2 regions of the Priestia sp. MDV22-iso46 genome follow, and region 1 is predicted to be linked to the other one. Evidence: riboswitches for the same ligand, from Rfam matches in the RefSeq annotation. Region 1 holds a riboswitch; the other holds the start of a gene.
What was found. Region 1 has a riboswitch for FMN ahead of ribE (riboflavin synthase). Riboswitches for the same ligand answer to the same signal wherever they lie in the genome.

Region 1 (10,243 bases):
GCTTGCACGTAGAAGCGCACGAAGCTGTGTACGGAACATGTCTTGCATCTCTAGACATAAGCGAATGGCACGGAATCCTAAGAATGGGTTCATTTCTTTTGGTAGATTTAAATAAGGAAGCTCTTTGTCTCCACCAATGTCAAGAGTACGAACAACCACTGGTTTGCCTTCCATACGTTCAAGAACTGTTTTATAAGAAGTAAACTGCTCTTCTTCCGTCGGAAGATCTTCGCGGCCCATATATAAGAATTCTGTACGATAAAGGCCAACGCCTTCGCCGCCGTTTTCTAATACGCCTTTTACATCTTCTGGTGTACCAATGTTAGCTGCAAGTTCAACGTGATGATCATCAGCTGAAACCGTTTTTTCATTCACAAGCTTAGCCCACTCAGCTTTTTGTTCTGCATACTCAGCGGCTTTTTTCTCGTAAGCTTTTACTGTTTCTTCGCTTGGATCAACGATAACTTCGCCATCTAAACCATCAACAATTACTAATACACCGTTTTGAATGTCTTCCATAACTGTTTTTGTACCTACAACAGCTGGGATCTCCATTGAACGCGCCATAATTGCTGAGTGAGAAGTACGTCCGCCAATATCTGTTGTAAATCCTTTTACGAACTTACGATTTAACTGTGCTGTATCAGACGGCGTTAAATCTTCTGCGATAATGACAACTTCTTCTGAGATTAAGCTTGGATTTGAAACGTTTACACCTAAAAGATGAGCTAATACACGTTTTGTTACGTCACGGATATCAGCAGCACGTTCTTTCATATATTCATTGTCCATTGACTCAAACATATTAATAAACATTGCCGCTACTTCATCAAGTGCATGTTCAGCGTTTACATTTTCATTTGTAATTTTATCTTTAATTGGATTAATAAGTTCAGGATCGCTTAGAACTAATAAGTGAGCTTCAAAGATTTCTGCTTTGTCATCTCCAAGTTCTTTACGAGCGTGCTCTCTAATAATTTCAAGTTCTGATTTTGACTTTTCTAGCGCAGCTTCTAGACGTGCTACTTCTGCTTCAACTTCAGTTACTGATTTTTTTTCAACGGTTAATTCTGGATTTTCTAGACGAAATGCTTTAGCAATAGCAATGCCGCTAGAAGCGGCAATGCCTTGAATTTCCTTTGTCATTATTCGCCTAATCCTTCTTTGCTCATTGTATCTTCAAGAGCAGCAAGTGCATCTGCTTCGTCAGAACCTTCTGCAGAGATAGTGATTGTAGCGCCTTTTTGAATACCTAAAGACATAACGCCCATGATTGATTTTAAGTTTACAGTTTTACCGTTGAATTCTAAGTTGATATCAGAATCAAATTTGCTTGCTGCTTGTACTAAAGTTGTTGCTGGACGTGCGTGAATTCCTGAGTCTGCTGTTACTGTAAATGTTTTTTGTGCCATGTTAAATCAATCTCCTTTTTACTTTGAAATGTTAATAATATTTGCTTCTTGTTGAGAAACTTGGCCCTGCTTTAAGATATCAATTTTTTCATCAGCTTGTAAATTCGTGAAAATGATCGGCGTAATCGTCGATGGCGCATTTTCTTTTACAAAGTCTAAATCAATTTTCAATAGAGGCTGTCCTTTTTTCACTTCATCGCCTTGGGCAACTAAAGCTTCAAAACCTTCGCCTTTTAAATTAACTGTATCAATACCAACGTGAATTAAAATTTCACGTCCAGTCGTTGATTCAATACCTAAAGCATGTTTCGTCGGGAATAAGTTTACTATTTTTCCGTCCACTGGTGCAACTACTGTGCCTGTTTTCGGAATAATCGCAAAACCGTCACCCATTAATTTTTGTGAAAATACCTGATCTGGTACTTCCGATAAAGGTACCAATTCTCCCTCAATCGGTGAAACAATATCATTACCATTATCGCTTCCTACTTCAGATGTTGCAACAGGTTTTTCAATTGTTTTTGTCTCTTCTTTTGTGACAACCGGTGTTTTGCCATTCATAATGTCTTGAATTTGACCTTTTAACGTGTCAGATTTCGGACCGAAAATAGCTTGAATATTGTTACCAACTTCAAGAACACCAGCTGCTCCAAGTTTTTTCAAGCGGTTTTTATCAACATTACCTACATCATCTACTGATACACGCAAACGCGTAATACAAGCATCTAAATGTGTAATGTTTTCTTTACCGCCAAGTGCAGCTAAAACATTTGTTGGAAGCTCTGCTGCTTCTACTTTTACATCTTCTTCTCCTTCTTCTTTATCTTCACGACCCGGTGTTTTTAAGTTAAATTTACGGATTGCAAAGCGGAAACCGAAGTAGTAAATAACTGCTAGAACTAAACCTACTGGAATAACTAGCCACCATGCTGTACGGTTTTGCATAACTCCAAATAGAACGTAATCGATAACCCCACCTGAGAACGTCATACCGATTTTAACATTTAATAATTGCATAACCATAAATGATAAACCAGCAAATACTGCGTGAATTGCAAATAGTACTGGTGCTACGAATAAGAACGAGAACTCAAGCGGCTCTGTAATACCCGTTAAGAAAGATGTTAAAGCAGCTGAACCCATGATACCAGCTACATATTTTTTGTTTTCAGGACGAGCTTCGTGATAAATCGCAAGAGCTGCTGCTGGCAATCCGAACATCATGAACGGGAATTTACCAACTTGGAATGTTCCTGCTGTTAAAGGCACGCCATCTGCTAATTGAGCAAAGAAAATCTTTTGGTCACCGTGAATATGTTGACCTGCTTTATTAACGTAATCACCAAACTCAAACCAGAATGGAGAGTAGAATATGTGATGAAGTCCAAATGGAATTAATGAACGTTCAATCAATCCAAATACAAAAGCTGATAAAGTTGGGTTTGCATCAATCATGTTAGTAGAAAAAGCATTTAATCCGCTTTGAATTGGCGGCCAAATGAAAATCATAATAACACCTAAAACAATTGAAAATACCCCAGTAATGATTGGTACAAATCGTTTTCCTGCAAAGAACCCTAAATAAGATGGTAATTCAATATTGAAATAACGATTATACATGGATGAAGCTAAAATACCTACTATGATACCCCCGAATACACCTGTAGCTAACGTAGGAATTCCTAAGATGCTAGTATAAGCTGGATTGGCACCCATTTTGTCAGGATCTAGTTGTCCTGTAGCAACTAAGATTGTGCTCATCGTTTTGTTCATAATTAAGTAGCCTACAATTGCAGCAATACCTGCTACACCGTCACCACCAGCTAAACCAACGGCAACACCAACGGCAAACAATAGCGATAAGTTGTCAAATACAATTTGACCCGCTTGCGACAAAACATTTGAAACCAATTGAACCCAGTCTGCACCAAGTGCCGGTACTGCATCCAACAATGTAGGGTTTTGAAGCGCTGTCCCTACTCCAAGTAAAATCCCTGCTGCCGGTAAAATCGCAACCGGCAACATAAGCGCTTTTCCGACTTTTTGTAATACTCCAAAAAGTTTTTTAAACATGGCGCTTACCTCCTTTTATATATTTAGTGTGCAACAAGCTATTTATTTGATACGTGAATCATTAACGCGCTTTCATAAAACGCTTTCTTTAACTAGAAAACTCATTACATCTCCTGGTGTCCTGAAGCCTAAGCTTTAAATGATTGCGCTTTCTTATAACAAAAAAAGGCATGAGGAAAAAGAAACGATAAATGGATACACTCATCCAATTACACATCGCTTCATTTCTCACTCATGCCTGATCGTATCAGTAACACGTATTGAAATGATTTTATAAATCCGTTTTTGTTATAAGTCGCTGCAGATGCATCGTTAAGTAAACTGCTTCTGCTTCATATACAGGTAAATGTAACGCTTGCTGCATTACTTTTATCACTTTCCAAGACACATTGTAACACAGGGGATATTCTTCTTTCAATAGCAAAGCAATTTTTTTTGGCTCTTCTATTTTTTCTCCTGTTTTTACTCGATCAATAGCAAAATGCAAATGACGAATCAATCTCATATAGTGCACAGATTCTTTGTCTACCTGCAGATGAAGCGATTCTTCAATCACATTAATAATCGTTTGAATAAGCTGCGAGTCTTGATTCACTTCCAGCAGGTTTTTTTCAGTCAGCGCACTGTGGATATGAAGCGCAATAAAACCAATCTCTCCTACTGGAAGCTGCACGCCTATTTTGCGACTAATAATTTCTACCACTTCAGATGCGATCGTATATTCCTCTGGATATAAAGCTTTTGTTTCAAGTAAAAATGGATTTTTAAGCCCCATTCCCTGCTGAAAACGTTTTATCGCAAACGCGATATGATCCGTCAATGAAATGTGTATATGCTCATTCAAAGGAATGTTAACACGCTTTTGAATGTGCGTTACAATATCATTCATCATTTCAATCACGTCTTCATCTACCTGAGCTAAAAGCTGCTTGTACTGTTCTTGCTCTTCTTCACTCTTTAACAAAAACATTTTCTCCACGGCTTTTGCATCGATTTCATCGCCTTTTTTCTTATTGAACCCTATTCCTTTCCCAATTAGCACAACTTCATCATAGGTAAGGTGTTTAGCAATTAATACATTATTATTAAGTACCTTTTCTACAAAAAAGGACTCTTTCACGAATCCTTCACTCCCCTGTTTCGGCTTTCTATTATTTGCTTTCCTATCTTACAAATAATACGCATAACCGTCAATTCATTTTTCTTTGTTTCAAATATTATTGAACTAAACTATTTGAGTTACGTATTATCTTAGTAGTTCTTCGCTGGAAACGCAACGTCTTTTTTGCTCGTCCCATAACAATTTTTCATAATAAAGTTTTGAAGCATAACGCTCAGAATGAATGCACCCGCTTGTAAAAGCGTAAAAAGAACAAGTGAAGTGGTAATAGATACCAGCAAAACCCCATAGTGAATCAGCAAAATATCTACTATACGCAGCCCCGCTATAATCATTCCAGCTCCAACAAAAAATTCTTTGGCTACACTCCAAACGAGGAGAATCGTAACAATACAAACGTAAATCATCGTGGCATTTACGGAATCATGAGTAGCCGACGCAAACCATCCCGTATAAAACCAATTATTATGAAAATATGCTAACAGCATAAACATAATAGTAGAAGTAATGGCGAGCATCCCGAGAAAAAATGTAGCGTAATGCACAAATGTCATATACCGTTCTGTTAGCCATACATACCAAATCTTTGAAATGCTAAAGCCTATGGTCATTAAAACGCCTGTATAAATTGTTTTCCACCAGTGATGTGTATAAATATCCCAGTGTAAAAATAATTCTTCAATCCCCATAAATATAGCTGAAATGAATAAAATATAGCGGAATTTTAATTGATAAGCAGCTACCACCATAGCCATGATTGGAAAAGCAAACGCTTGAGAAGTTAAGGAACCAAACAAATTATCAAAATATTCATTGGTCATAAAATCAGGATCGTAATCGTAACTTTCAAACAACACAAATACAACATACTCTAGTACATAAGCCATTCCAATGATAAAAAAAAGCAAAACGACTAGCTTTTTATCTTTTTTACGTATGAATACTGTAAGCAAAACGGCTGTGCTGATAATAATCAATGCAAAAAAAGCAGTATAATGAGGCATAGACGTCTCCCTTTTACGACCTAATTATTACTTAGAGTAAGACGTTTTAGCCAAATTATACATAGCTAGCTTCTATTCAAAAGAGCTTGAGACATAACTACATCAATCCAATCTAAAGGCGAACAAACGGGATACATGAGATAGTTTGGATCGCTTTCTACACTGCAGTTGAGTTCCGTGCAAGACTTCGCTTTCCGCGGGCGGCCGCTGAGCCTCCTCGTCGCTTCCGCTTCTGCGGGGTCACACTTCTTCCGCTTTTCCCGCAGAAGTCTTTGCCTTACCCTTTAGTTAGAAGCCACTACATACCTGAAACCTACGTTCACCATGCCAATGAAAAAAATCCGAACGATTCATCGTTCGGATCTTCTTTCAACTAACATACTTTTGTTTCAGCCTCTTTTAACTCTTCAGCTTATAAAAACTGGAATGGTATCTATTATCCTTCAATCATTTTTGAAAGGTTAGCCATTTCGATAGCTGATGCTGCAGCTTCCCATCCTTTATTTCCTGCTTTTGTTCCTGCACGTTCAATTGCTTGCTCAATTGTTTCAGTTGTTAATACACCAAAGATAATTGGCACGCCTGTTTGTAAGCTTTGAGATGCAACGCCTTTTGCTACTTCATTACATACAAAATCAAAGTGTGGAGTAGCTCCTCGAATAACGGTTCCTAGCGTAATCACTGCATCATATTTTTTAGATTCAGCTAATTTTTTGGCGATTAATGGGATTTCATAAGCGCCCGGCACCCAAGCCACGTCTACGTCTTCATCAGCTACGCCGTGACGTTTGAGCGCATCTTCTGCTCCACTAAGTAAACGGCCTGTAATAAATTCATTAAAACGCCCTACCACGATTCCGATTTTTAATCCTGTGCCTACTAAATTTCCTTCATATAAATGATTCATCTTTTGTTCCTCCTGCTAGTATTAATATATAGTTATTTACATTTCTTTTCATGAATTAGCTTCATTTGTTATAACGAAAAAAAGTGTAAAATTATAAATGTAATAAATGACCTAATTTTTTAGCTTTTGTATCTAAGTATTTTTTATTGGCATCCACTGCCGGCATTTGAAGAGGCACTCGCTCGATCACTTCAAGGTCGTAGCCTTTTAGCCCAGTAATTTTACGAGGGTTATTCGTTAAAAGCTTCATTTGTTTGACTCCAAGGTCTTTTAAGATTTGAGCACCGATTCCATACTCTCGCAGATCCGCCGCAAACCCGAGTTTTTCATTCGCTTCTACGGTATCGTATCCTTCTTCCTGCAGCTTATATGCTCTTAGCTTATTTAGTAAGCCAATACCTCTGCCCTCTTGACGCATATACAGCAGAATGCCGCGTCCTTCTGCTTCAATTTGCGTAAGAGCTGCGTGAAGCTGAGGACCGCAGTCGCAGCGTTCAGAACCAAACACATCTCCAGTCAAACACTCAGAGTGAACGCGAACGAGAACGGGGCTATTATGATCAATATCACCTTTGATAAGAGCCACATGTTCTTTATTATCAAGTTTATTTGTATATCCTACAGCTTTAAACTCACCAAATGCCGTAGGTAAGCTCACTTCTACTTCACGGCTAATAAGCTGGTCATGTTTGCGGCGGTAGGCAATCAAATCTTTTATTGTAATCATTTTTAAATCAAATTGTTCTGCAATTTTTGTTAAATCTGGTACACGTGCCATTGTTCCATCTTCATTCATAATTTCACAAATAACACCCGCAGGCTTTCCTCCTGCTAATACTGCTAAATCAACAGCAGCCTCTGTATGACCTGCACGCTGCAGAACGCCCCCATCTTTTGCAATCAATGGGAAAATATGTCCTGGGCGTTGAAAATCACTTGCTACCGTCGCTTCATTTACAAGAGCCATAACCGTAGCAGAGCGTTCGTATGCACTGATACCTGTTGTACTTGAAATATGATCAATACTTACTGTAAATGCTGTTCCATGTACATCCGTATTGTTCGCTACCATCGGGTGAAGATTCAATTTATGCGCAATTTCTTCATTAACAGGTGTACAAATTAATCCTCTTCCATGAGTAGCCATAAAGTTAATAACCTCAGGCGTCGTTTTTTCGGCTAATGCAATAAAATCTCCTTCGTTTTCTCGATCTTCATCATCGCATACAATAACCACTTTTCCCTTTTTTAACTCTTCAATGGCTTCTTCTACTTTATGAAACATCTCTTTCACCTCACTGTTAATTTGTAAAACCATGCTGCTGCAATAAATCCTTCATGTTACCTAAACGATTCGAGGCGCCAGGGGTTGACTTATTTGTCATCATCTGATGCATATATTTAGCTAACATATCGCATTCAATATTCACCTTGTCTCCTCGCTGTTTGTCTCCAACGACTGTGTGAAGCACCGTATGAGGAATAAGAGAAATAGTAAATGATTGGTTGCTGACATCAAAAATAGTAAGACTTGTTCCGTCTACGGAAACAGACCCTTTTAACATCATAAATTCACGAAGTTCGGGATCGACTTGAATTTCATAATAAAAGGCATTTCCTTTACGTGTTTTGCTTACAATGGTTCCAATTCCATCAACGTGTCCGCTAACGAAATGCCCTCCAAATCGGCCATTTGCAGCCATCGCCCGCTCTAAGTTAACACGTGATCCAACGGTTAGAAGCTGAAGGGTACTTGCTTTAATCGTCTCCGGCATGACATCGACCGTAAATTCATTTTGAGAGTAAGCCGTTACGGTTAAACAAACGCCGTTAACTGAAATACTGTCCCCTAAGTTCACATCTTCTAACACGGTCTTCGCATCAATCGTAAGAACAATTGCTTCTGTGGCCTTTTGAATACGTTTTATTTTTCCAATCTCTTCAATGATACCTGTGAACATTTTCTTCACCTGCTTTGGCGCTATTCCAACTTCTTATACCGTTTTGAAATAGCAGCTGCTTTTTTTTCATATTTATCTTTCCCCCAACCACTGAAAATAAAAAAGCCCCTTGAACAAATGTCCAAGGGGTCGGCTGAGCTGAATCAGTTTTATCTATGCAAAATTCCGCTAATTGTATACGAAATAAACAGTTATATTTTGTGTACAAAAACAAGGGTAGCTTTAAAAAAGGCAAACGTGTCCCTTATTAATTCAACACAAAAAAACAACTGTGCTTCCTGATCCTTCTCCCATCCAGACTTTTACTGTCGGCTCTAGATTTTAACTAGATCCACCGCTAACATACATCGTATGAAAACGGGTCACGGGCTTAAAAGCATACGCTTTATCACCGCCGGTTGGGACTTACACCCGACCCCGAAGGATAATATATTCGACTGCTATAGTCTTATTTGTTTTACATTATAGCAAAGTAAAATCGACTTGTCACATCATTTAACTTCGTTTTTTCACATCTATTCTTTAAAATCCAGCTTTTAGCTTATTTTTTCTTTTTTAATACATAGCATCCATACAAAAGCTAGTCCAATATAGCCAAATATCGGATACAAAAACTCAAGAAGCTGGGCATATCCGAATTGCCCAATAATAAAGCAGGCCAAGATAATAAACGCAAAAGCTTGTTTGTCATTCAGGGGAAGAAATGACTGAAGCTGCTTAGCGATTCCAAATACATTTCCAATCAATGTAGTAAAAATCTCGCCTAACACAACTACCGTAAATAAAACATTCACCCACGCTGAGATATTTTTAACAACGGCACTCATCGGAATATCAAGTTGAAATGAATAAGGCAAATTGGAAAGGGCAAGATGAGTAGAAACAAGCATAAACGTAAGTACACACCCTCCTATTACGGCCCCTTTTTTAATCACGCTCCTATCCTTCACGGAGCTTCCTAATGGAACCAAAACGGCCTGAGCCAAAGCTAGATTTAGGGAAATATATAAAAAGGGACTAACCGCCCACTTCCACTGCGTGACGAGCGTTAAATCCGGCTTCGTTTGAATCAGTGAGAAATAGCTGATATTTGGCACAAAGATGATAAAAGCAAATGAAAGCATCATCGGCACAACAAGAGAATTAACCATTAAAATACCGTTAATTCCTTTTGCGATAAATATATAAGTTAAAACAATTGTAAAAATCATCCCAACAGGAGGCCACAGTCCAAACTGTTCTTTTCCTATTGCCCCCGTACTCGCTAGCATGACTGAAGTTACTCCAAATAAAATGACAATCATTACACCGTTTACCGCTTTTCCAAGCACATCACCAAATAAATATGTATTAAGCTGCTGATAAGAAGAAGCCCCAATTGCGTGCGAAAGCAGCATCATTTTTGAACCTAGCCAAATAAAAAACAAGCCGCTGACCAAAATTCCGACCATTCCAAGTTCCCCGTACTGTGTAAAAAATTGAACGATTTCCTTGCCTGTTGCAAAACCGGCTCCTACAACGGTGCCTACATACGTAGCAGCAACCTGCAGCGTGAGTTTCCACCTTTTCATGCCCATCACCCTTCTACCCTTCATAGTTCACTATATGTAGAAACGATTAAAAAAAGACGAGCCTTTTTACGTGTAAATCTACGCATATCCCAGCGCTTGTGCCTTTTCGTTTATTTTTTATTTTTCATTTTCTTTTTGTATTTCTCACAAAAAACTCCTTAACCCCTAACATAACAGTCATTTTTAAACAAAATA
Region 2 (22,946 bases), on a different contig from region 1:
CAATCTTTTTAATGCCAAATTCATATTGAAAATTGCGCAGTGCCCAGTATGTGCTCCATCCAAATACACCGTCAATTTTCCCATTATAATAACCTAAATACTGAAGTCTCGACTGCAGCTCAATAACGTCATCTCCAACTGCTCCGTGTTGAATGACTTGATTTGAAAACGCGTGAGCGGCCTTTGGACTCACAACGGATGCTGCAATAAATGAACATATGCATATGAGACATGCATACTTTTTAAAACATCGAAATGATAACATGACAAAACCTCCTACATCGTATGTAACTGATAAGATGATAGGAGTATTTTTTGTAAAGGTTGTTTTTTTATACAAGATGCGCAAAATTTACCGAAATGAAAAAAACTCAGCTCGTAAATCTCTCAAAAAAGATTTACAAGCTGAGCCTAGACAATCGATGGCTGTTTGGCCTTTTTTACTTTTCTTAACGCCAGCCACCATAAATAAATCATAAATGGAATAATAATAAATACCCAATGATCCATTGTTTTTAAAATATAATCATATGTTCCATGTAAAATGAGCGGCGCAAATACGGAGTACAGCGTCCACTTCGTTTTTTCCTTTCCTTCAGAAAACTTTGCTTTCCCTAAATAATACCCCATAATGACGCCGAATAAAGCATGACTAGATACGGGTAAAAAGGCTCTTCCTAGCGCTGATTCTAAACCATTTGCAAATAAATATAAAATATTTTCAACGGTAGCAAAACCTAATGAAACAGCTGCCCCGTAAACAATTCCATCATAATGCTCATCAAATTCCACATGCTGATAAATCGTGAAATATAAAATGAACCATTTGAAAAATTCTTCTAAAAAGCTTGTCGTAAAAAATGCTTGAAGAAAAGGTGATTGAAAAACGTGTTCTTCACCAAATACATATTGAATAAACATAATTGGCAAAACAAGCATTGCTCCAAAAATAAATGTTTTTAATACCATTGAAATAGGCTCAGTTTCATATTCATCTTTCAAATAAAAAAAACTTAACAATGCCAATCCTGGCGCAATGCCTGCAGATACAATCGCCAACATAAATAGCGCCTCATCTCCTCTATTTTTTTTAATAGTAACATGTTATCTTTAGGATGAAAATCTCCGTCTATAATGTCCTTATCTTTATATGTAAATGCTCACATAACTTGCTGTCGATTTACAAAGCCTAACAAAGACCTTAAACAAGTATACCAAAAAATGTATCATACTTATATGAAAAATTGAAAGGAGCTCTCTATGAAAACTGTTTATATTCTTCACACCGGCGGCACAATCTCTATGAAAGAAGACATGGCAACTGGATCGGTAACACCAGATATTCAAAATCCGCTCCACCGCTCAACATCATCTGTTTCAGGTATGGCCAATGTAATCGTAGAAGAAGCATTTCATCTGCCTTCTCCTCACATTACTCCTAAGGAAATGCTTATACTTTCAAGAAAAATACGCGATAAAATTAATGAAGGCAAAATTGATGCAGTCGTGTTAACCCACGGTACGGACACGCTGGAAGAAACCGCTTATTTTTTAGATTTAACAGTGCATACAGATATTCCAATTGTCTTAACTGGAGCCATGAGATCAAGCAATGAAATTGGTTCAGACGGTCCTTATAATTTTATATCTGCGGTTCGGGTGGCTATTAGTGACGGTGCAAAGGGAAAAGGTGTCTTAGTTGTGATGAACGATGAAATTCATACCGCTGAAAATGTGACCAAGACCCACACAAGCAACGTGGCGACATTTCAAAGCCCTCAGTACGGGCCAATAGGATTAATCACAAAACGCGGCGTATCTTTTCACCACATGCCTACAGAACATGAATTTTATCCTGTCAATCAGATAGATAAACAAATCACTTTATTAAAAGCTTATGCAGGAATGGACGACCATTTATTTCGAGCAGTGGCTTCAATGAATGTTGATGGACTTGTAATTGAAGCCCTCGGTCAAGGAAATCTACCTCCTCTCACAATTCCAGGCATTCAATTGCTTTTGGAGCGAAAGATACCCATCGTGCTCGTTTCTCGCTGTTTTAATGGAATTGCCCAAGATGTATATGGATATGAAGGCGGTGGCAAGCAGTTGAAAGAGATGGGCGTTATTTTTTCAAATGGCTTAAATGGTCCTAAAGCACGCATTAAACTGTTAGTTGCTCTCCAAGTAACAACGAATCATGATGAGCTGCAGCAGCTATTTAATCATTAGTAAAACAACGCATAGAAGCCTATGCGTTGTTTTTGTTGATAATATGAGAAGCAATTGATTTTCCATGAAAACGTCCATTTTCGATAAAAATCTCATTAGCATTGTTTCCTGCAGCAATCACACCAGCGATATAAATTCCTTCCACGTTTGTTTCCATCGTCTCTTCGTTAAAAGAAGGGCGGCCTGTTTCATCATCTAATTCCACACCCATTTTTGTTAAGAACGAATGATCAGGGTGATAGCCAGTCATGGCAAAAACGAAATCGTTATTAATCGTAGATTCTTTCCCTTCCTGCTCATATGTTACCGTTTCATCCGTTATCTTTGTTACATGAGCATTAAAATGCATCCCAATTGTTCCATTTCGAACTAGCGCCTCAAATTCAGGCAATATCCAAGGTTTTACGCTAGGTGAGTAATCTGAGCCACGATAAATAACCGTCACCCTTGCATCACACTTCACCAATTCCAGAGCTGCATCGACGCTAGAGTTTTTTCCGCCTATAACGACTACATCTTTATCAAAGTACGGATGCGCTTCTTTAAAATAATGAAATACCTTTGATAAATCTTCACCAGGCACATTCATATAATTAGGATGATCGTAATAGCCCGTAGCTATAATGACATTCTCCGCTTCATATGTCTCTTTAGATGTTGTGACAATAAATTGGTTTTCCGCTTGTTTGTCTACTTGCAAGACACGTTCAAACGGCTGAATTCGAACTTGCTTGCGCTTCACCACTTCTCGGTAGTAAGCAAGAGCTTGGTTGCGCACAGGCTTACGATTTTCGGTAATAAAAGGGACATCCCCAATTTCTAGTTTTTCACTCGAACTAAAAAACGTTTGGTGGGTAGGATAGTTATAAATTGCATTCACAATGTTCCCTTTTTCAATTACAAGGGCATCAATACCTGTATGTTGAAGCTCAATAGCTGCTGAAAGGCCGCATGGTCCTCCGCCAACAATAATTACTTTTTCTTTCTTCATGCCTGTCACTCCTTCAGTTGTAAACGCACCTTTTTTTTATTTTAACGCAGTGTAAAACAAAAAAATCTCCTCATTAATGATAGGAGATTTTTTCTATTTACGCAATTGTTCTGCTGTTCTGTTTTTAAATCCAGCCTCTGAAACGAGAGCCTTCTGCCATTTTTCTTACGCCTATCATATAAGCAGCTAGACGCATGTCGACTTTTCGAGTTGTAGAGGTTTCGTAGATGTTATTAAATGATTTAACCATTACTTTTTCAAGCTTTTCTTCTACTTCTTCTTCCGTCCAATAATAACCTTGGTTATTTTGCACCCATTCAAAATAAGAGACTGTTACACCTCCGGCACTTGCCAAAACGTCTGGAACTAATAAAATTCCTCTCTCTGACAAAATGCGCGTTGCTTCAAGAGTTGTTGGTCCATTTGCTGCTTCTACTACAATACTCGCTTGAATGTTATGGGCGTTTTCTTCTGTAATTTGATTTTCAATCGCAGCTGGAACTAGGATGTCACAGTCAAGTTCAAGTAGCTCTTTGTTGCTGATTGTATTATTGAATAATTTCGTTACTGTACCAAAGCTATCGCGTCGATCTAATAAATAATCAATGTCTAAACCGTTAGGGTCATGCAGCGCTCCGTACGCATCGGATATCCCTACAATTTTAGCGCCAGCGTCGTGCATGAACTTAGCTAAAAAGCTTCCTGCATTTCCAAACCCTTGTACTACTACCCGTGCACCTTGTAATTCAATGCCTCGTTTTTTCGCTGCTTCACGAATACAGATAGTTACTCCTTTTGCAGTCGCTGTTTCACGGCCGTGCGAACCACCTAAGACAAGGGGCTTTCCAGTAATAAAGCCCGGTGAGTTAAATTCATCAATCCGGCTGTATTCATCCATCATCCAAGCCATAATTTGTGAATTTGTAAACACATCCGGCGCTGGAATATCCTTTGTTGGTCCAACAATTTGGCTAATCGCACGAACATATCCGCGGCTTAAACGCTCTAATTCTCCAAAAGACATATTTCGAGGATCACAAACAATTCCACCTTTTCCTCCACCGTAAGGAAGGTCAACGATTCCACATTTTAAACTCATCCATATAGATAGAGCTTTTACTTCTTTTTCAGTTACGTTTGGGTGAAAACGAATTCCGCCTTTCGTAGGACCAACTGCATCGTTATGCTGCGCTCGGTGACCTGTAAAAATCTTAACTGATCCGTCATCCATACGAACAGGAATTTTTACTGTCATCATTCGTAATGGCTCTTTTAATAGTTCATACACTTCATCAGGATAGCCTAGTTTTTCTAACGCTTTATGTATCACTGTTTGTGTAGATTTTAAAACATCATGCTTCTCTTCTTGACTATTTTTACTGTCTTGCATCTTGTCGGCTACCATCTGTAAACCTCCTAAAATGTATCGAAAATTATTCGTTTTTAATTGAATGGTGCTTCTTTCATGACATAGTATACACCCTTAGTTTTACATTGCAAAGGAAAATATCGAACTTTTAGTATTTTTTGTGTTCTTCTAAGAAAACGCTTCCATTAACTTTACAAGGTATGCTACAATGTTTTAAGTCTGCCTCTTTTCTAGTATGCTTTAATCGTCTAAAAAAAATAAAAAACACCCGGTGATAAAGAGCACTTTCAACAACTTTGTACAAGCTGAAAGTGCAGCCACTCTTATTTTAATAAAAGTGCTTTATCCTTCACGGGTGTAATTATTTCAATTAAACAGTTAAGAAAAGACAGAGTTAATATACTCCAAAGCTCTCTTTTCTACTAACATTTTTCCATATTCATTTACGCGGTGCTTTGTAATTGTAGAGGGATTTCCATACTCCGCCAAAACCGCAATCATATTCCCCACTTCAGCCGGTGACAGCATGTGATAATCCAACAGCACGTAAAAACGTTTTTCAAATGAATAGAGCACGCTATCCGTATCGTAAAAGTTTGACATGCGTTTGGTCAGCTGAATGACATCTTCAAATGAATCAAACTCAAAAAACATGTCTTCGCTTTCATCTAGCATGACCTGCATTTCAATGAAGTCTTCGAACTCATCTTCATCTAACTCACCGTAGCTGGTTTCTTCTTCATACTGCTTTGTCACAAATACAACCATTCCCTGTGCTTGAAGTGAAAAAACTTCTACCGAAAGAGAATTTGTAGGTTCAAAGTTCAGTTCTTGAGAAGCTTGCTCTATCATCTCACGAAAGAGCTGCTTTACTTTGAATGTATCTGTCCATAGATCTTCTTTTGTTAACCCTCTTTCTTTTAAATCATCGTAGGTCAAAAAAACTTTTAGCTTATTATAGTTTAATCGTTCAAGCCTCATTAGCGTCCCTCCCCGCTTGCACTCATAACCACATGGTTCGATAATGCAGTATATGTATTTTTTGGAAAACGGTTCGTGATGTTTACTTACGAGTTTACAGGTTTATGATAGGAAAGACAAGCTATTCTCAATCAATTTCTGCTAATTTTTTTGTTAGCCAGCTGTTCCACTCTTCTTTTGTATTTCCTAAAATAAACGGCTGGGCCTCGCCTTTTCTTTTGCTATCTAAACCATCAAACACATAACCGCCTAATCCTACTTTGAGATGCGGGAATTTCTTTATCATTTGGTTCGTCAAATTTAGTGTTTTCTCGGCATTTTCCATCATTGTGCATGACATAAATAAAAACGTTGGGTCTACTTCTTTAACAATTAACTCAACATCTTTATCTTCAATGCTGCTTCCTAAATAAATAACCTCAAACCCTTTACGGCGTAAAAATAGCGTAAAGATTAGGAGTCCCACTTCATGTGTCTCGTTAGGCCCGCATACAGCAATCGCTTTAGGCAATAAGCCATTTGAAGGCAGCGAATAAAAAATCATGCTGATACGCGTTTTTAATACTTGAGTCGTATAATGCTCATGAGCACTTGTAATTTGCCCTTTTTCCCACATATCTCCAACCGTCACGAGTAGAGAACCCAAAATATCAATAACCACTTTTTCTACCGAATACAGGCTAAAAGCATGATTAATTAAATCCTGTGCTTTTCCTTCTTCAAAAGATAAAAGCATCGTTAACAGCTCATCCCTAATTTTTTGAGGGGAATCTACTTCTCCTTCTTCTTCAAACGTTCCTACTGTACTACTTTCCGTTTCTAATAACGAAACCGCTTGACTTATGGTAAAACCTCCGCTCACTTTTTCCGTGAGCCATTTTAATTTCCGCAAATCTTCCTCTGTATATAACCGATGCCCCGAATCGTTGCGGACAGGATTTAAAATTTGATAACGTCGTTCCCATGCACGCAAAGTTCCCGGCTGGATTCCGACCATATTTGAGATGGCTTTAATATTATACTTCCCTTCGTGAGCCATACGTAACCTCCAACTACTCTTCGTGAACTGTATCTATTAATTGAATTATAGGATAAGTTATCCTGTGTGTAAAATTTGTATATGCTATGTAAAGATTTTGTTCAAGGCTATTCTTTCCTTTTTAAAGTGATATAATGCGTTTGGGCTCTAGCTTGTAAACGGAGAGGCAATGAGGTTGTACCATATCCGTTACTGACAAAAAGAGGAATCTTTCGTTTTTCTTTCAGCCCTCCTAATTCATACATACCAAAATTAAATAAGCGTATCTGTCCCCCGTGTGTATGTCCGCTCAAAATTAAATCTACTTTTGATTCTTCATCTACATAATAGATAACATCAGGATTGTGGCTTAGAAGAATGGTAAGCTGTTCAGGTTCAATGGAAGAAACAGCTCTCTTTAGATTTATCTGACCTTCTGATAAATCATCTACCCCCGCAAAATGGCATGTAGTACCATATTTAGAAATGGCAAAGACATGCTCGTTTTTAAGGGCAATAACTCCTTCATCTTTAAGCATCTGCTTCAATTGCATTTGACTTACTTCGTAATCATTATTTCCCCACACAAAATAGACGGGTCCTAGCGTTTTAAGCTTTTGAATATTTTGACGAGCCCGCAATAAAGGGACTCCTCCTTCTAATAAATCACCGCCTATGATCACAAAATCTACTTCGCCCGGTATTTTTTCCAACAGCTTCGACGAAACTGTTCGCTTATGTATATCCGATATAAAAAACAGGCGCAAAGGCTGCTGATTTTCAGGAAATCTTGATAAATGAATCGTTCTTTCTTCGACATATGTACGATGGGCTTCTGAAAACATAAAAATCAGCAAGCCTATGCCTAACGCTAAAACAATTAAAAGAATAACCATATATTCTCCTTCTTTTCATTTTATACCCGGTGTGTTTCTGTTAAAGAAGAAAGGGCATAAATTATCGCAATTGTTAACAAACCTACTACTTGATAAAGCGCAATTGCACTTAACGATAAAATTCCTATCACACATAGACATGAAACAAGGTATTCATGCCATTTTACCTTATAGCCTTTTAGAAGCAACCGACTTTGCAGAAACACTTTACGAACTGCCGCCGACAGGCAAAAAAGAGCCGTAAAAAACAAGATTATAACACTAAACACATCTAACGGATGTAAAATCATTTGAATAAGTAAATAGGTTAACGAAGCTTTTGAGCCTACAGCCGTTAAACTGCTGATATAATAACTGCATAACCACGCAGCCAGCAAGTTAAACCAATCCCTCACAAAAAAACCCCCTTCACTAAACTTCTATGTAAAAAGAGGCTTTTTCATGCGATTCTATTTGTTTTCATGATATAAATTAATTCCATAGGTTGACTGCATCCAGCGGAACGTTTCTTTTCGGTGCTCCCATGTTTCAGGCGTCGCCCATAACTCTTTGCTTCTTTTAATAATCTCACAGCGCAAATCTTGAAAAGTCTTTTCTGCTTTCTCGCTTTTTTTCCGCAGCTGTACAGTATAAAAGTAAAGTGAGACGGTAAGCAATAGAAACATCAAATGCCCCATGTTGCCTAACAAAAATGAAAAAAATTCGCTAAACGTCGTAAAAAAACCGCTTTGAAATATGAAAAAAAAGTAGCTAATAACAGCCGTTACACTGGCTAAAAACAAGAGCTTCCATTGTTTCTCTTTAGCTTTCAGCTTATTGACTGTCTCTTTTCTTTTAATAACGCTCGCTAATATATATTGAAGTGTTTCATCGCTTTCAAAGTCTATCACTTTGTTTTCCATCATTCCACCCCCTCGTATGCTAGTACAACATATGAGGGAACATAAAAGATTATGTGGGTAGCACTGAAAATAATGGCTGTTTCCTTAACCTTTACTGCATTAGTTCTTCTGGCTGTGCAGATTCCCCTTTTGATTTTCGTATCTGCAGGCCTAATAAAAAATCAATGAGAAAATGAGTAAAAATCGTGACATACAAATTTTCAGTCCAACAAAAAAGTAACCCTATTAAAAAGCTTAAAAACACAACCGAAATAAAAAGAAACCACTTTTTTAAATATCGAATGTGAACGAGTGCAAATACGATACTCGCCCAAAAAAGGCCAAACTGAACTTGTATAACCCCTCGAAATAGTATTTCTTCTGAACATGCAACGATTAGGCAAATAAGAACCAGATGAGGAACAGAACGATTAGCAAATAAACGTTCATTGATCCCTCCGTCATCGTATAAATGCTCAGGTACGCATTTCATTAGAAGTATATCTCCTCCTACTACCAAGAGAGCTGTCCCTCCCCCGTACAATAAAATAGAAGACCAATCCAGCTGAAAAAACTGCAAAAAGGAATTCCACGAATCGAATGTAAAAAAACCGATGCCTAAAGCAATGAAGCAGATGAGCAGCTGTGTTACATATAAATTTTTAACTAGCTCTGCATCTGTCATGGATGAAATAAGCTCTTGCTGTGATTTTACCATTATATCTCTCCTTGACGAAGCAAACGAGCTAATTCTAATTCCCAGCCTTGAAATGTCCATTGCTCCTGCTCACCATTTGTTTTTTTATAGTTTTCTAAATCCAAGCCGCAGCAATCGCAACAATTCTCAAGCTCTGATTTTCCCGTTTCATCGAAATAGCCAAGCAGCACGTGACGACGGCATTCTTTTGTCTCAATAAACCCCTTCATCGCACGATACTTGTCATGTTTGTTTCGAAGACGTTTATTTACAGCTGTAACAATCGTTTCATGCAGCGATTCAGGAATTTTCCAGGGTTCAACATGTTCATTTTCCACTACATTTTCTCTGTACAAATAATAACGAATAAATCGCCAATGTGTTTCTTGAACACCCACTGTATAAAGAAAGTGAGACTCTACTTGTTTTAAAGGAATGGCCTGATCATGGTTTCGTAAATACGACAAGCAGTATAAGATGGTATCTGAAGAAGGAAGCTCAATTTCAAGTAAAGAATGAGCAAAATCATCGTCTCCTTCAGCATAAAGCAAGATCGCAATACTGTTTCGCTGATCGCGTCCACTTCTTCCAATTTCCTGTACATATGCTTCTAGCTGCGTAGGTGTATGAAAATGAATAACAAAGCGAACATTCGATTTGTTAACCCCCATTCCAAATGCACTTGTGCAGCAAATGATATCAAGCTGATTTTCTAAAAATTGCTGTTGAACAAGCATTCTTTCATTCGGTTCCATTCCCCCATGGTAATACTGCACTCGCTGTATCCCATTTTCCTTTAGAAGCTGTGTTAATGCTTCTGTCCAAGATCGGCTGGAACAATAGATAATTCCCGGACCTTGCAGTTCACTAACGTACATCAGTAACTTCTCTTTTTTTTCTTCAATACTTGCAACAAAATCAACTTTCATCGCAATATTACTTCGATTCATGGAATAGATGTGCTCGTTGACAGCAGGAAGCGATAAGTAGCGCTTAATATCTTCCACTACTTCCCTAGTCGCAGTTCCCGTTAATGCCAGACATAGCGGACTGCCAAGTTCCTTCCATATATCTCCTAGCTGTAGATAATCTAAACGAAAATCATGTCCCCACTGAGAAATACAGTGCGCCTCGTCCACAACGAAAAGGCCTACCTTTGCCTGCTTTAATGCTTCTACTACAACAGCATTTTGCAAAATTTCAGGAGATGCATAAATAAAACGATAAAAAGCTAAATTTTTTAGCGCTCGTTGTTTTTCTTCTTGTTGTAGGAAACTATTTAAGGCAATAACTCGCTTTTCTCCGCTTGCCTTTAGTTGTTGAACTTGATCTTCCATCAGTGAAATTAAAGGAGATACAATCAGCACCGGTCGGTTCAACAAATAAGCTGGGAGCTGATAGCACAATGATTTTCCTGTTCCTGTAGGAAGAACCGCTAACACATTATGACCCGTTAAAATATCTTGAATAATCTCTTTTTGTCCTAGTCGAAATTGGCTATAGCCAAATTGTTTCTGTAGAAGTTGTTCTATCTTCACATCAAACACCACTTTTTTTAGTATCAGGTAAAATGTTTTGCTAATACGAGACGAATCTGAAAATAGGTAACGTCGTCTTTTACTTCTTCCTTTATCACCTTTAATTTATTTGTACGCAAACCTTCAAAGGCTGAGACAATTTCTTCCTGCTGCTTAGGCGATACGTATGCATCGATTGAAAAAGATGGAACAAACAGAGCTAATTCTGCAATATGATCTTCAATTGTACTTTCTTTTAAACGCCTTATATAAGCAATTTCTTCAAGCGTCTTGCCTTTTTGAAGCCAGCTATACGTTTTTAACGTCGAGCTTGTCAAAGGCAATTCTAAATATAGATCACGTAAAAAAGAAGAAAGTACATGAAAGCTTTCATTATTTTTACTCACTTTTTCAATGATATGGTGAATAACCCCTAAAAGTTGAATATGAACATAATGCTCATCGAGTTCATATTGATATGCTAACTGATTTTTTGTAAAGCCTACTCTTTGGTATCCAGTCAGTTGCAAAACAAAAAGAGACGCGTCCCGTTCCGTACAACCTTTCAAGCACGTTCGGAGCTCTTCGAATAGCTCGGCCGCTAACTCTTGACGCGTTTGCTTTTGAGACATAATATAAGTTTTGACCCATTGAATAACCTCAGGATTTTTGGAAATGGGTAAAAACCCTTTTTGAAAATACTGTAGGTTTGATAAGGTCTGAATGAACAAAGTGATTCTTGCTAAAAATAATTGAGTACTGCTTGCGAATTTCCATCCGTCTAAAGCTGGATGAAAGGGTCGAGCCGTCAGTTCATCTTCAAGGCGTGCTTGTCCCTTATCTGTCATCACATACTTTTGATTTTCAGTTTCTTCAATATACTGCTGTTCTTTTAAATATGCAACGCAGGTTTCAAAAGACCGTTTATCTAAGTAAACAAATGACTGAAAAAGAAACGAAATTCCAAAAATTTTTCCGTCTTGAATCGTTTGAGCTGACTTTTTACCTGTTAATAAATGATAAATACCATAGGCGGTTCGCTCACCTTTTAACTGTTTTATACAAAATAAAATGCTAACTTGAATATAATTCAAAGGTGTCAACTTCCTTTCTCATTCATTGTACCAAAAGTGACCAATAGCATGTGAGATAAAGGCTTTTTAGCTCTTTCCTTTATGTATCAAAACGTTTGGGTAAGTGAAGAAACCTTGATTTGATAAGCATTCTCAGTGACTTTTCTATTGAAAAGTTTTATAAATCATTTTACAATGAATAAGGAGAAATTTCACTCTTGATTCGCGAAGAGATTATATAATGAGAAATTTTCGAACACTTTACAGGAGGTCTTGTTATGCCAAAATATACAATTGTTGATAAAGATACTTGCATCGCATGCGGCGCTTGCGGAGCAGCAGCACCAGACATTTATGATTATGATGATGAAGGTATTGCATTCGTAACATTAGATGATAACCAAGGTGTAGTAGAAATTCCAGAAGATCTAGAAGATGATATGATGGATGCAATGGAAGGCTGCCCTACGGATTCAATTCGCGTAGCGGATGAAAAATTCGAAGGCGATGCTAATAAATTCGAATAAGTATTGAGCAAACCTGTAGTGTACATGCTGCAGGTTTTTTTATATATAAAAATCGCCCTCCCCGGGAGAGCGATTGAATTAAACAGCAATGCGACGCGTGATCCATTGCTTCATTTTTGAAAACAATAAGACAAAGATAACCCCTGTTGCTGCTCCTTTTATTAAGTTAAACGGCAAAATACCTGCAACGATATATTGACGTGCTTGTTCACTAGACATTTCTGGCGATTGTAAGAAGATTGTATACGCTGGTAAGAAGACATAATAATTTAAGACAGCCATGAGTACCGTCATTACCACCGTACCCGTAACCAAACCTATCGTTACGCCTTTAGCCGTTTTAAATCGGTTGAACATGTATGATACAGGAAGAACGAACAGTAAACCAGCCACAAAGTTCGCCACTTGACCAACTGGAACCCCTGTAGCACTTCCTTGAATTAAATAATTCAATAAATTTTTTATTCCTTCTACTATAACAGCAGCCATCGGTCCGAATACAAGTGCTGCTACGAGTGCAGGAATTTCGCTAAAATCAATTGTTAAAAACGGAGGTAATCCAGGAATTGGAAAATTAATCATCATTAAAATATAAGCAATACTACTTAACATTCCTAGTACAACCAGCTTTTGAGTTTTCTTACTTTGTTGCATCTTGCCTCTCTCCTTCTTTGTGATCCACTCTTCAAAGAAGAAAGGTTCAACTTTATATCCCCACGCAAAAACCTCCCAACAAATGATTCGTTGAGAGGAGACATGGCAGGCATATTTAATAAACGTTCATCACATTAGGTTTTGAACGCTGAACCTCCACCTTCTCCCATCCAGACTGTACTGTCGGCTTTGGAGTTTCACCAAATCTGCTCGTATGTATTACATATAAGCTCGCGGGCTCAAAACAATTTGTTTTTTACCGCCGGTCGGGAATTTCACCCTGCCCCGAAGATAGACCAATATTTAATTATGAATTTATTATATGTTATCTCGAATTAAAAGTAAATAAAGAAGTTTTTTAATTCATATTAAATTGATGTCTTTTATAAACTTCATTACTGTTTTTATATGTAAAATAAGGAAATAAGTGCATAACCAACAGCGTTATGACATATTTATAGTTCCAATTTACGCTTATAATTGTGTATTTGATAACTAATCGTAAAGTTTGAAAAATACAATTGACAGAATTTTTTTAACATGGTAAATTATCAAATATTTGATGATAGTAAAATCCAAGGGAGATGTTCACGTCATGTATAATGTGTTAGTAGCTGATTCAATTAGCAATGAAGGTCTTGCTCCACTACTTGAAGCTCCTCATGTGAATCTTACGCGAAAAAAAGTTGAAGAAGTTGAGAATGATTTGCATACGTACGATGCGCTTTTAGTACGGAGTGCTACGACGGTTACAGAGGATTTGCTGGCAAAAATGCCGAATTTAAAAATTGTTGCTCGCGCTGGAGTTGGGGTCGATAATATTGATATTGAAGCCTCAACCAAACGAGGGGTTGTCGTTATTAACGCGCCGAACGGAAATACCATTTCAACGGCGGAACATACATTTGCTATGATGGCTAGCTTGTTTCGTCATATCCCCCAAGGAAATGCTTCAGTTAAAGCGCGCGAATGGAACCGCTCAGCATTTGTTGGAACAGAGCTTAATCGTAAACACCTGGGCATTATCGGATTTGGACGAATTGGCTCAGAACTTGCCAAACGCGCAAAAGCCTTCAATATGAGCGTTCACGTTTACGATCCTTTTTTAACCTCTTCCCGAGCTGAAAAGCTAGGAGTAGAACTATTATCCCTGGATGAATTACTAGCAGCAGCGGATGTAATTACCGTGCACACTCCGCTTACGAAAGAAACAAAGGGATTGCTCAATCATGACACATTAGCCAAAACAAAGAAGGGTGTGTTTTTATTAAACTGCGCGCGCGGCGGAATCATTGATGAAAAAGCCTTAGTTCATTATTTAGAAATTGGCCATGTTCAAGGTGCAGCTATTGACGTATTTGAAGTTGAGCCGCCGATTGATAACCCTTTGTTACATTTTGATCAAGTTATTACAACTCCCCATTTAGGAGCTTCTACAAAAGAAGCCCAGCTTAACGTTGCTGAGGACGTGGCACATGACGTTCTGCGTTTTCTAGAAGGTAATCCTGTAAGCTCATCCATTAATTTGCCAACGCTTTCTAAAGAAGTTTTTGAAAAAATTCAGCCGTTTACGAGCCTTACTAAACAAATGGGAGCCATTTTATCTCAATGCATGCGAGAACCTGTTCAGCATATCTCTATCTCCTACGGAGGTACAGTGACGGATTTGGAAACCACTTATATTACACGGAGCTTGTTATCAGGCTTTTTAACTCATCGGATCGACTCACCTGTTAACGAAGTCAATGCTTCTATGATTGCCAAAGAACGAGGAATTACATTTGGTGAAAAAACATCGGAAGATACGCAAGGATATTCCAATATGATTGACGTTACCGTAACAGGGGAACAGCGTATATTTACCATTACGGGCACCTATATAGCAGGCTATGGACCTCGAATTATTAATATTGATTCGTTTGATATTGATTTTTATCCGGAAGGACATCTTCTTTATATCCGTCACAGTGATCAGCCCGGAGTTATTGGAAATGTAGGGAAAGTACTTGGAGATTTACGTATTAACATTGCTACCATGCAAGTGGGCCGTAAGCAAAAAGGCGGAGAAGCCATTATGATGCTTACGTTTGATAAACTTTTAGATGATTCTGTCATTTCCTCGTTAAAACAAACAAGCGAAATTGTGACCATACAGCGTATTGAATTGTGACATTAAAAAAAGAGCCTTAGCGGCTCTTTTTTTATGGACTTATCTTTAACACTTGTCCTGCATTTAACATCGTATTTTCTAAATGATTCCACTTTCTTAGCTGATCAATATCTACTTCATATTTGACTGCGAGCTCAGATAATGTATCTCCTTGATGGATAAGAATACAGTTATCAGAAGTCTGATGTAACTGCTGAAAAACCGTGGCAGCTAAATCGCTTTTTACGTATGCCGATAGTTTTTGCTTGTCCAATTTGGCAAGTGGGTTTACTGCATTGGTTTTATCCGGATTCCAACTTTCTTGATGAACTTCAAAATGCAAATGTGCACCTGAAGATCGCCCTGTATTGCCAACTCGTCCAATGTTTTGACCTGCGGCTACACGATTTCCTTCTGCAACAAAACGTTCCTCTAGATGAGCATAGACCGTTTCGTATCCATTTGTTTGTTTGATAAAAACAACCTGTCCGTATGTATTTGAATAGTAAGAGCGGCTCACCACTCCTTTTGCAACAGCATACACCTGTGTACCAACAGGTGCTGCTATATCAATTCCAAAGTGTTTGGCGTGACGAGAACCAAATATATCAGTTAAGACTCCTTCAACCGGCCACTCCCACTGCTTCTCTTCTGCTTTTACCATTTGCCCGCCCAAAAATAAAAGACCTATACACAATCCCATTACTAATACAACCAATATTCTTCTTAACACGTCAATCATGAAGAAAGAACCTCCTATGTAGATCATTGCACACAAAACATACTATATGCCAATTCCTTCTCTTTTAGACTTGTTTATAGAAAAAATAAAGAGATGTGATTTTCCACTGAATCACATCTCTTTGCTATTCTTATTATTTCAGCCGAACAAACTGTTATTTAGCATGTGCTTACTTTGGCAGTTTAATAAAGAAAGTTGTTCCTTCATTTAATTCACTTTCAACCGCAATGATCCCTTGATGTGCCTCCACAATATTTTTGGCGATTGCAAGCCCAAGACCAGTTCCTGACTTCCCTCTTGTTCTGGCTTTATCCGCTTTATAAAATCGTTCAAATACAAATGGAAGATCTTCTTTCGGAATGCCTGCTCCTGTATCTTGAACAGAAAGATGGATTTCGGATTGACTTTTATCAAGATGCAGCTTTACTTCTCCGTAGTCATCCGTATGACGAATCGCATTATCAATTAAGTTTGTCAGCACTTGTTCCATACGGTCTGAATCAATCATCGCTTCAAATTCATCTTCTATTTTTCCATTAAGAGACAGTTTAATATGTTTTTCTTTAGCTAACCCTTGAAACTTACGCAAAACACGTTCTGTAAATTCAACCATTGCTACAGATTCTAAGTGAAGCTGCACATGTCCCGCTTCCATTCGCGCCAAATCTAAAAGTTCATTTACAAGCCGGCCCATACGGAGTGATTCATCATAAATCACCTGTGCAATTTCTTTCTTTTCTTCATCCGTACTTGCAATATCGTCAATAATAGCTTCACTATAACCTTGAAGCATAGAAATAGGTGTACGCAATTCATGAGACACGTTTGCAATAAAATCTTTTCTCGATTTATCAAGTTTACGCTCTTCAGACATATCACGTAGTACAGCTACAGCACCGCGAATTTTCGTTTGATTATAGAGCGGTGACATTAAAATGACCCACGTTTTCCCTTGAATTTTCAATTCTGCACTTCGCTCCGTTTCAGTCTCTACTACCGTTTGAAACAAATGGACGACGTTTGCTGGAAGCTCAGGGACCTGCTGATTGTTGACATCCTGCTCGTAATACCAAGTCTGAAGAAAATGCTCCGCTGGAGGATTGGTAATTAAAATCGATCCGTCTCTACTAAACGTAATAACACCGTCTGCCATACTGCTTAAAATACTTGAAAGCTGCTCTTTTTCCTGATTGAGCGCATTGAGGTTAAACTTTAACTGCCTGCCCATTTGATTAAAAGCAATCGCTAACTCTCCAATTTCATCGTGAGTTAAAATAGGTACTTTTGTATCAAAGTTGCCTTTTGTTACTTCAAATGCCGCCTGCCTCATTTTTCTAAGAGGCGCTGTAATTCGAGTGGATAAGAAAAAAGCAAAGATAGTAGTTAAAATAATAGCAATACCTGCAGCCAATAAAATGAACTTAGTCGTATATTGAGCGGGTTCTTCAATTTCAGAAAGAGATTGATACAAATAAACGCCGCCTGTTGGTTTGTTATCTTTCATTAAAGGTACACCGACAACAAACATTAAAGGCTCATCACTCGTGTCTTTCTTTGTAGTCATGTACATTTTTTCCCGTATTACTTTACCTTTTTCAACCACTTGATTTAGCTGATCGTTTTGTTTAACAATGGCCGAAATAGCTTTCTTATTTTCTTTATCAGGATGTGTGGAATGCCAATAAAAATCTTTGTCTTGAACAATAACTACACTTGCTTGGTCTGCAAGTTCACGAGCAATCGATAGTCCTAGTTTTTCATCGTCCGTTTCCTGCACAATGGTAGAGATTTTAGCAGCCGTTTTAGTTAAACGGTTTTCTGCATCTACAACATGATAATTTTCAAAAAACTGAAGCAGTAAAATGGTCAAAATAAATAAAACAAGCGTGACGAGCAATAGGATAGTAAACCATAGTTTACCAACTACACTTCTCCAAAACATCAGTTATTTTCAACCTCAAATTTATACCCTACTCCCCAAACGGTTACAATCATTTTCGCCGCTTGTGACGATACACGATTTAACTTTTCACGCAAACGCTTGACGTGCGTATCTACCGTACGAAGATCTCCAAAGAAATCATAATGCCATACTTCACGCAGCAGCTGCTCTCTGTCATATACTTTATCTGGCGTTTTTGCGAGATAGCATAATAATTCATATTCTTTTGGAGTTAAGTTAACTTCTTTTCCGTCTGCTGTAACGCGATGTGCATCATTATCAATCGTTAAGTGATCAAAGACAATAAGATTTTTCACGCTCGTTTCTGGTTGAATAAACGTTGCTTGAGAAGAACGTCGAAGCAGTGCTTTTACGCGAAGAACCACTTCTCTTGGGCTAAACGGCTTAACGATATAATCATCTGTACCTACTTCAAACCCTTGGACTCTGTTTACTTCTTCCCCTTTAGCTGTAAGCATGATAATAGGAGTTGCTTTTTTCTCCCGAATTTGTTTACAAACCTCAATACCGTCTATGCCGGGCATCATTAAATCTAATACAATCAAATCATAATCTATGTGTAACGCTTTTTCGATTGCTTCATGCCCATCGGCTGCTTCTTCAATGATGTATCCTTCTTTTTCTAAGTACATTTTTAACAATCGTCTAATGCGATCTTCATCGTCTACTAGCAGTAATCTTTGTTCGTTTTGCATGTATTTTCAACCTCCTAGTCTTAGTGTACAAAAAAAAACCGGCGAGTTCTACTTATGATACCCAAACAATGTGACAATTCGTGAACACCTTTACAAAAAACAGCTTTTTTTACCCAAAAGAAGCTGAGACGCAACGAAATCCATGCAATCTACAGCTGAATAAATAAAATAAAGAAGCTAGTAGGGATCGCTTGTTGCACGGCTATAAGCACCTACATACATGAACCCTACGTTCACCATCTCAATGAAAAAATCCGAACGAATGAGATTCTCCATCAAGAATCTCATTCGTTCGGATCTTCCTTCAACTAAAATATCTTTGTTTCAGCCTCTATTCTATTTTTAAAGGTTACGCATATGAATGTAAACCTGCAATAATTAGGTTCACAGCAACTAAGTTGAACATAATGATGGCAAACCCGCCAACTGCCAGCCAAGCTGATTTTTCACCGTGCCACCCTTTAGACAGCCGAAGATGAAGAAAAGCGGCGTAAAATAAAAAGGTGATCAGCGCCCACACCTCTTTAGGGTCCCACCCCCAAAAGCGCGTCCAGGCCATCTGAGCCCAAATCATAGCGAAAATAAGTGCTCCTAGTGTAAAAATAGGAAATCCAATCGCCACTGCTCTGTAGCTTACTTCATCAAGCAAGTCGCTGTTTACCTGCTTCACAAGCGGCTGCAGCGCAGCTCCAATTCGCTTCCGTAAAATAAGACGAATCAGCCAATATAAGACAAAGCCACCGGCTAACGACCAAATAACCGTATTTAATTTTTTAGCATTGATAATAGCGGGCATATCAATAAGCGGCTGTATATCGTTCCCGTCTGTCCACTCACTTTGATGCGGTCCCACTAGCGGAACCATATGATATACGACTTGCTCTTGTTCTCCACTTTTATTAACCCAATTAAATGATGACTCGTAGTGAGCCGCATTAAAAGTCAGCGTCACCGCTACAAACCCAAGCGTACTAATAAGCGTATACAGGATGAATTCCAGCCAAAATGCTTTTTTATTTCGCTTGGATTGGTCAATCGTTTTGATTAAATAAATCAATCCTGCAACAAAGCTAATGGAAAGCACGGCTTCACCCGTAGCAGCAGTTGTAACGTGAATATGCAGCCAATTCGTTTGGAGAGCCGGTATCAGCGGCGTAATTTCAGTTGGAAACATGCTTGCATAAGCAATGATCAAAAGAGCCACCGGCAATGCAAACAGTCCAAGCATGCTAAGACGATAAATAAAGTAAATAACAATAAATGCGCCAACAAGCATCATGCCAAAAAACGTCGTAAATTCAAATAAATTACTAACAGGAGCGTGGCCTGATGCAATCCACCTTGTAATAAAGTAGCCAATCTGTGCAATAAAGCCGATGATGGTAACCGCAATTCCAAACGTTGCCCACTTTGTTTTCTTTTGAGCTGCTCGCTTATCTCGAATAGCTCCTCCGAAAAAAAAGGTTGCAACTAAATAAGCAATAAACGCCACATACAGTAAATTACTACTTATACTCGCGTAATCCATGCTTTTTCCTCCTATTTTGTTTCTTTATCATTTTGGTCCTTCAGCTGTGTAAGGGATGTTGATTCTAATAAACCATTTAGTTCTTTTTTAAGCCCATACCAGTTTTTATTTGTATGTGCGGCCAACCATATCTCATTATTGACTTTTTGAATCCACATGCGGCGATGATTCCAATACATCCCTTGAATCACACCAATCATAAAGATTGCTCCGCCAATTCCTAAAAACCAAAGCGTATAGTCTCTGCGAACGGTTAATCCCGTTACATTTTTCGTTTCCACACCAGCAAAGGTCATTTTATAATCGTTATTTCCTAGCGGCTCCAAGTTCTCTCTAATTCCAACAAAAGCAACTTCCCCTTTTTTATGCTGAGGCGTAATCATTTTAAATACAAAAGCCGGATTGTTAGGCACTCTGGTCTTTGTATTTGGATTTCCTTCATCATCAAAGAAAAAGTCTGGAAAGTAACTCATGAGCTTGACTTTATATCCGTTTTTTAAATCATATGTTTCTTTTGGATTATGTAAATCTACTGTAAGTGAACCAACGTTTCTATTTGCATTTTTATCTGTTAAATGGAAAGACATAGAGCTAAACTCATTTAACTTGAAGTCCACTTGGTACATGGCATATCCTTCAAACTTAAGCGGCTGATTCACCCGAATCTCTGAATCTTTTATTTTCTTTAACTTTGGATCTGCTCCCGGTATAAGCTTTCCTTCGCGCTTATACAAACTAACATCCGCTTCATATTTTTTGGCTACTTTATTATTCCCTGCACGATCAATTGCTTCTTGGAACACGGCGCTTTCGCTATCTTTATCATACGTTTCAACAGTAAAACGATGGTTTTTCAAAAAATACTCTCCGTTCGTCCCAGGAATAACTTTTGTTTCACCTTCACGGATCCAAAGAACTTCATCTATATACATACCTGGTACAAATCTAAGCATAGCACCTAGTAAAAAGATAATGAGACCGATATGATTAATATATGGACCCCATCTTGAGAAGCGTCCTTTTTCAGCCAGCAGATTGCCGTTTTCTTCACGAATGGAGTATCTTCTTTTTTTAAGCATGCTTTTTACATGTTCATAATCTTGATCCGTCCACAATGATGAAGTGCTATATAAACGCTGTCTTTTTAAGAAGTTTGGATGTTTTGTTACACTCTGCTTTTTTAGAGCTCGGTACAAAGGCACGACTCGATCTAAACTGCAAATGACTAACGACATCCCTAAAGCAGCAATTAAAAGCAAGTACCACCACGATTCATAGAGATGATGAAAACCTAACTTATAATAAAGTTCTCCTGTCCATCCATATTCCTTTTGGTAATACTCATCTGCTGTCACATTAGGAGGTATGTAAGCTTCTTGAGGATAAATGGTTCCGACTGCAGACGCAACAAGCGTCACAATAATGATCCAAATACCTACTTTTACAGAAGAGAAAAAGTTCCATATTTTATCGATAACTGTTTTATTGTACGTTTGCGATCGCCTTGCGCTTCCTTCATAACGCATATCTACTAATTTATCAGTTGTTTCTTCTGCAATCGGCTTACCACAGGCTTCACACAAAATCGTACCATGCGGGTTAACGTGTCCACATTCACATTTTACGTGTTTCATTGTCAACACTCCCTATGGTTTAATTTCTTCCATATATTCTTTTATTTTAGATTCTTCCAATCCCCCAATAAAACTGTCTACAATCTTTCCGTTTTTATCAATTAAAAATGTAGTCGGCAGAGGATCTATTCCGTATGCACCCAAAACTTGTGAATCTTTATCCATCAAAATCGGAAAAGATAGCTCATATTGTTTAGCAAATTGCTCTACTGCTATATTCGTTTCTGCAACGTTAACAGCTAGAATTTCAACACCTTGCTTTTTATATGATGCATACTGCTTCTCCATAGCCGGCATCTCTTGTTTACAGGGCTTGCACCATGTTCCCCAAAAATTCAAAAAAACTCCTTTGCCTTTGTAATCTGATAGCTGATGAGTTTCTCCATTAACATCTCTTAATATAAAGTCAGGTGCCTTATCTCCTACTGATACCTTTTGTTTATCAGCAAAAAATTGAGCATAAAGGGTATATCCAACCGCGCACAGCAAAACTGCCAATATAACTGTTCGAATAATCAAGCGCTTTTTTTTCATGGCACGAACTCCTTTTAACCGCTTTCAATACGCTTTTTTCTATCATTATATCATTTTTGTGGTAGTGGCTTTCCAATAATATTTCGACGTTTCTGTGAAGTCTTCCTCTCATTCTACAAGTTCGACATTTTTTCAAAAAACCTTGCTTGTTTTTCTAATTCACGACATTTTTCATAAAAAAAACAGGTAAGTGAAAATTACTTACCTGTTTGAGACATTGAATATAATTGTTTGACTTCATGCGCTGTAAGCTCACGAGCTTCGCCTGCATTTAATCCGCGTAAATCTAAAGGTCCGTAGCGTTCACGTTTTAATTTTAAGACAGAATGCCCAATTGCATCGAACATGCGACGTACTTGACGATTTTTCCCTTCATGAATCGTCAATTCCACAATCGCCGTCTGCTTGCTTTTATCAATAGAAAGAACTTTTGCACGAGCTGGTGCTGTTTTTCCGTCCTCTAGCATCACACCGCGCTGCAGCTGTCTGATTTTTTCACGACTTGGAATTCCTTTAATTTTAGCCACATAAACTTTATCCACTTCAAATTTAGGGTGCATTAGCTGATTAGCAAATTCACCGTCGTTTGTTAAAAGAAGTAAACCCGACGTATCATAGTCTAGACGTCCAATTGGATAAATTCTTTCTTCTACATGTGGAAAGAAGTCAACGACTGTTTTTCTTCCCTTGTCGTCGTTAGCAGCTGAAATTACGCCTCTTGGTTTGTATAACATAAAATAAACGGGCGCTTCGCTTTCTACCGGCACTTCGTCTACTTCAATTTTATCGTTAGGACCTACTTTCGTGCCCAATTCTCTTACAACTTTTCCATTTACTTTCACTCGGCCTTGGCCGATTAATTCTT

Region 2: another riboswitch for FMN. It lies ahead of AC4NPH_RS13830 (ECF transporter S component); the one in region 1 lies ahead of ribE (riboflavin synthase).

Annotation. Positions count from the first base shown of each region.
Region 1 is NZ_JBZVWT010000001.1:1,658,013-1,668,255, forward strand. It holds gene ptsP (phosphoenolpyruvate--protein phosphotransferase) at 1-1,146, opposite strand, end outside; gene AC4NPH_RS08545 (phosphocarrier protein HPr) at 1,146-1,412, opposite strand; gene ptsG (glucose-specific PTS transporter subunit IIBC) at 1,431-3,485, opposite strand; gene glcT (glucose PTS transporter transcription antiterminator GlcT) at 3,757-4,605, opposite strand; gene AC4NPH_RS08560 (hypothetical protein) at 4,737-5,609, opposite strand; gene ribH (6,7-dimethyl-8-ribityllumazine synthase) at 6,046-6,516, opposite strand; gene AC4NPH_RS08570 (bifunctional 3,4-dihydroxy-2-butanone-4-phosphate synthase/GTP cyclohydrolase II) at 6,608-7,801, opposite strand; gene ribE (riboflavin synthase) at 7,818-8,477, opposite strand; FMN riboswitch at 8,756-8,906, opposite strand; gene AC4NPH_RS08580 (YkvI family membrane protein) at 9,014-10,048, opposite strand.
Region 2 is NZ_JBZVWT010000002.1:355,679-378,624, reverse strand. It holds gene sleB (spore cortex-lytic enzyme) at 1-265, opposite strand, end outside; gene prsW (glutamic-type intramembrane protease PrsW) at 412-1,062, opposite strand; gene AC4NPH_RS13890 (asparaginase) at 1,261-2,232, shown strand; gene AC4NPH_RS13885 (YpdA family putative bacillithiol disulfide reductase) at 2,252-3,223, opposite strand; gene AC4NPH_RS13880 (Glu/Leu/Phe/Val family dehydrogenase) at 3,348-4,613, opposite strand; gene AC4NPH_RS13875 (genetic competence negative regulator) at 4,971-5,573, opposite strand; gene AC4NPH_RS13870 (MerR family transcriptional regulator) at 5,701-6,612, opposite strand; gene AC4NPH_RS13865 (metallophosphoesterase) at 6,720-7,487, opposite strand; gene AC4NPH_RS13860 (hypothetical protein) at 7,508-7,882, opposite strand; gene AC4NPH_RS13855 (DUF2663 family protein) at 7,937-8,392, opposite strand; gene AC4NPH_RS13850 (CPBP family intramembrane glutamic endopeptidase) at 8,481-9,086, opposite strand; gene AC4NPH_RS13845 (RecQ family ATP-dependent DNA helicase) at 9,086-10,603, opposite strand; gene AC4NPH_RS13840 (YpbB family protein) at 10,627-11,676, opposite strand; gene AC4NPH_RS13835 (ferredoxin) at 11,934-12,182, shown strand; gene AC4NPH_RS13830 (ECF transporter S component) at 12,261-12,836, opposite strand; FMN riboswitch at 12,991-13,133, opposite strand; gene serA (phosphoglycerate dehydrogenase) at 13,432-15,006, shown strand; gene AC4NPH_RS13820 (peptidoglycan DD-metalloendopeptidase family protein) at 15,038-15,727, opposite strand; gene AC4NPH_RS13815 (ATP-binding protein) at 15,897-17,669, opposite strand; gene AC4NPH_RS13810 (response regulator transcription factor) at 17,669-18,385, opposite strand; gene ccsB (c-type cytochrome biogenesis protein CcsB) at 18,735-19,913, opposite strand; gene resB (cytochrome c biogenesis protein ResB) at 19,925-21,547, opposite strand; gene resA (thiol-disulfide oxidoreductase ResA) at 21,560-22,081, opposite strand; gene AC4NPH_RS13790 (pseudouridine synthase) at 22,279-22,946, opposite strand, start outside.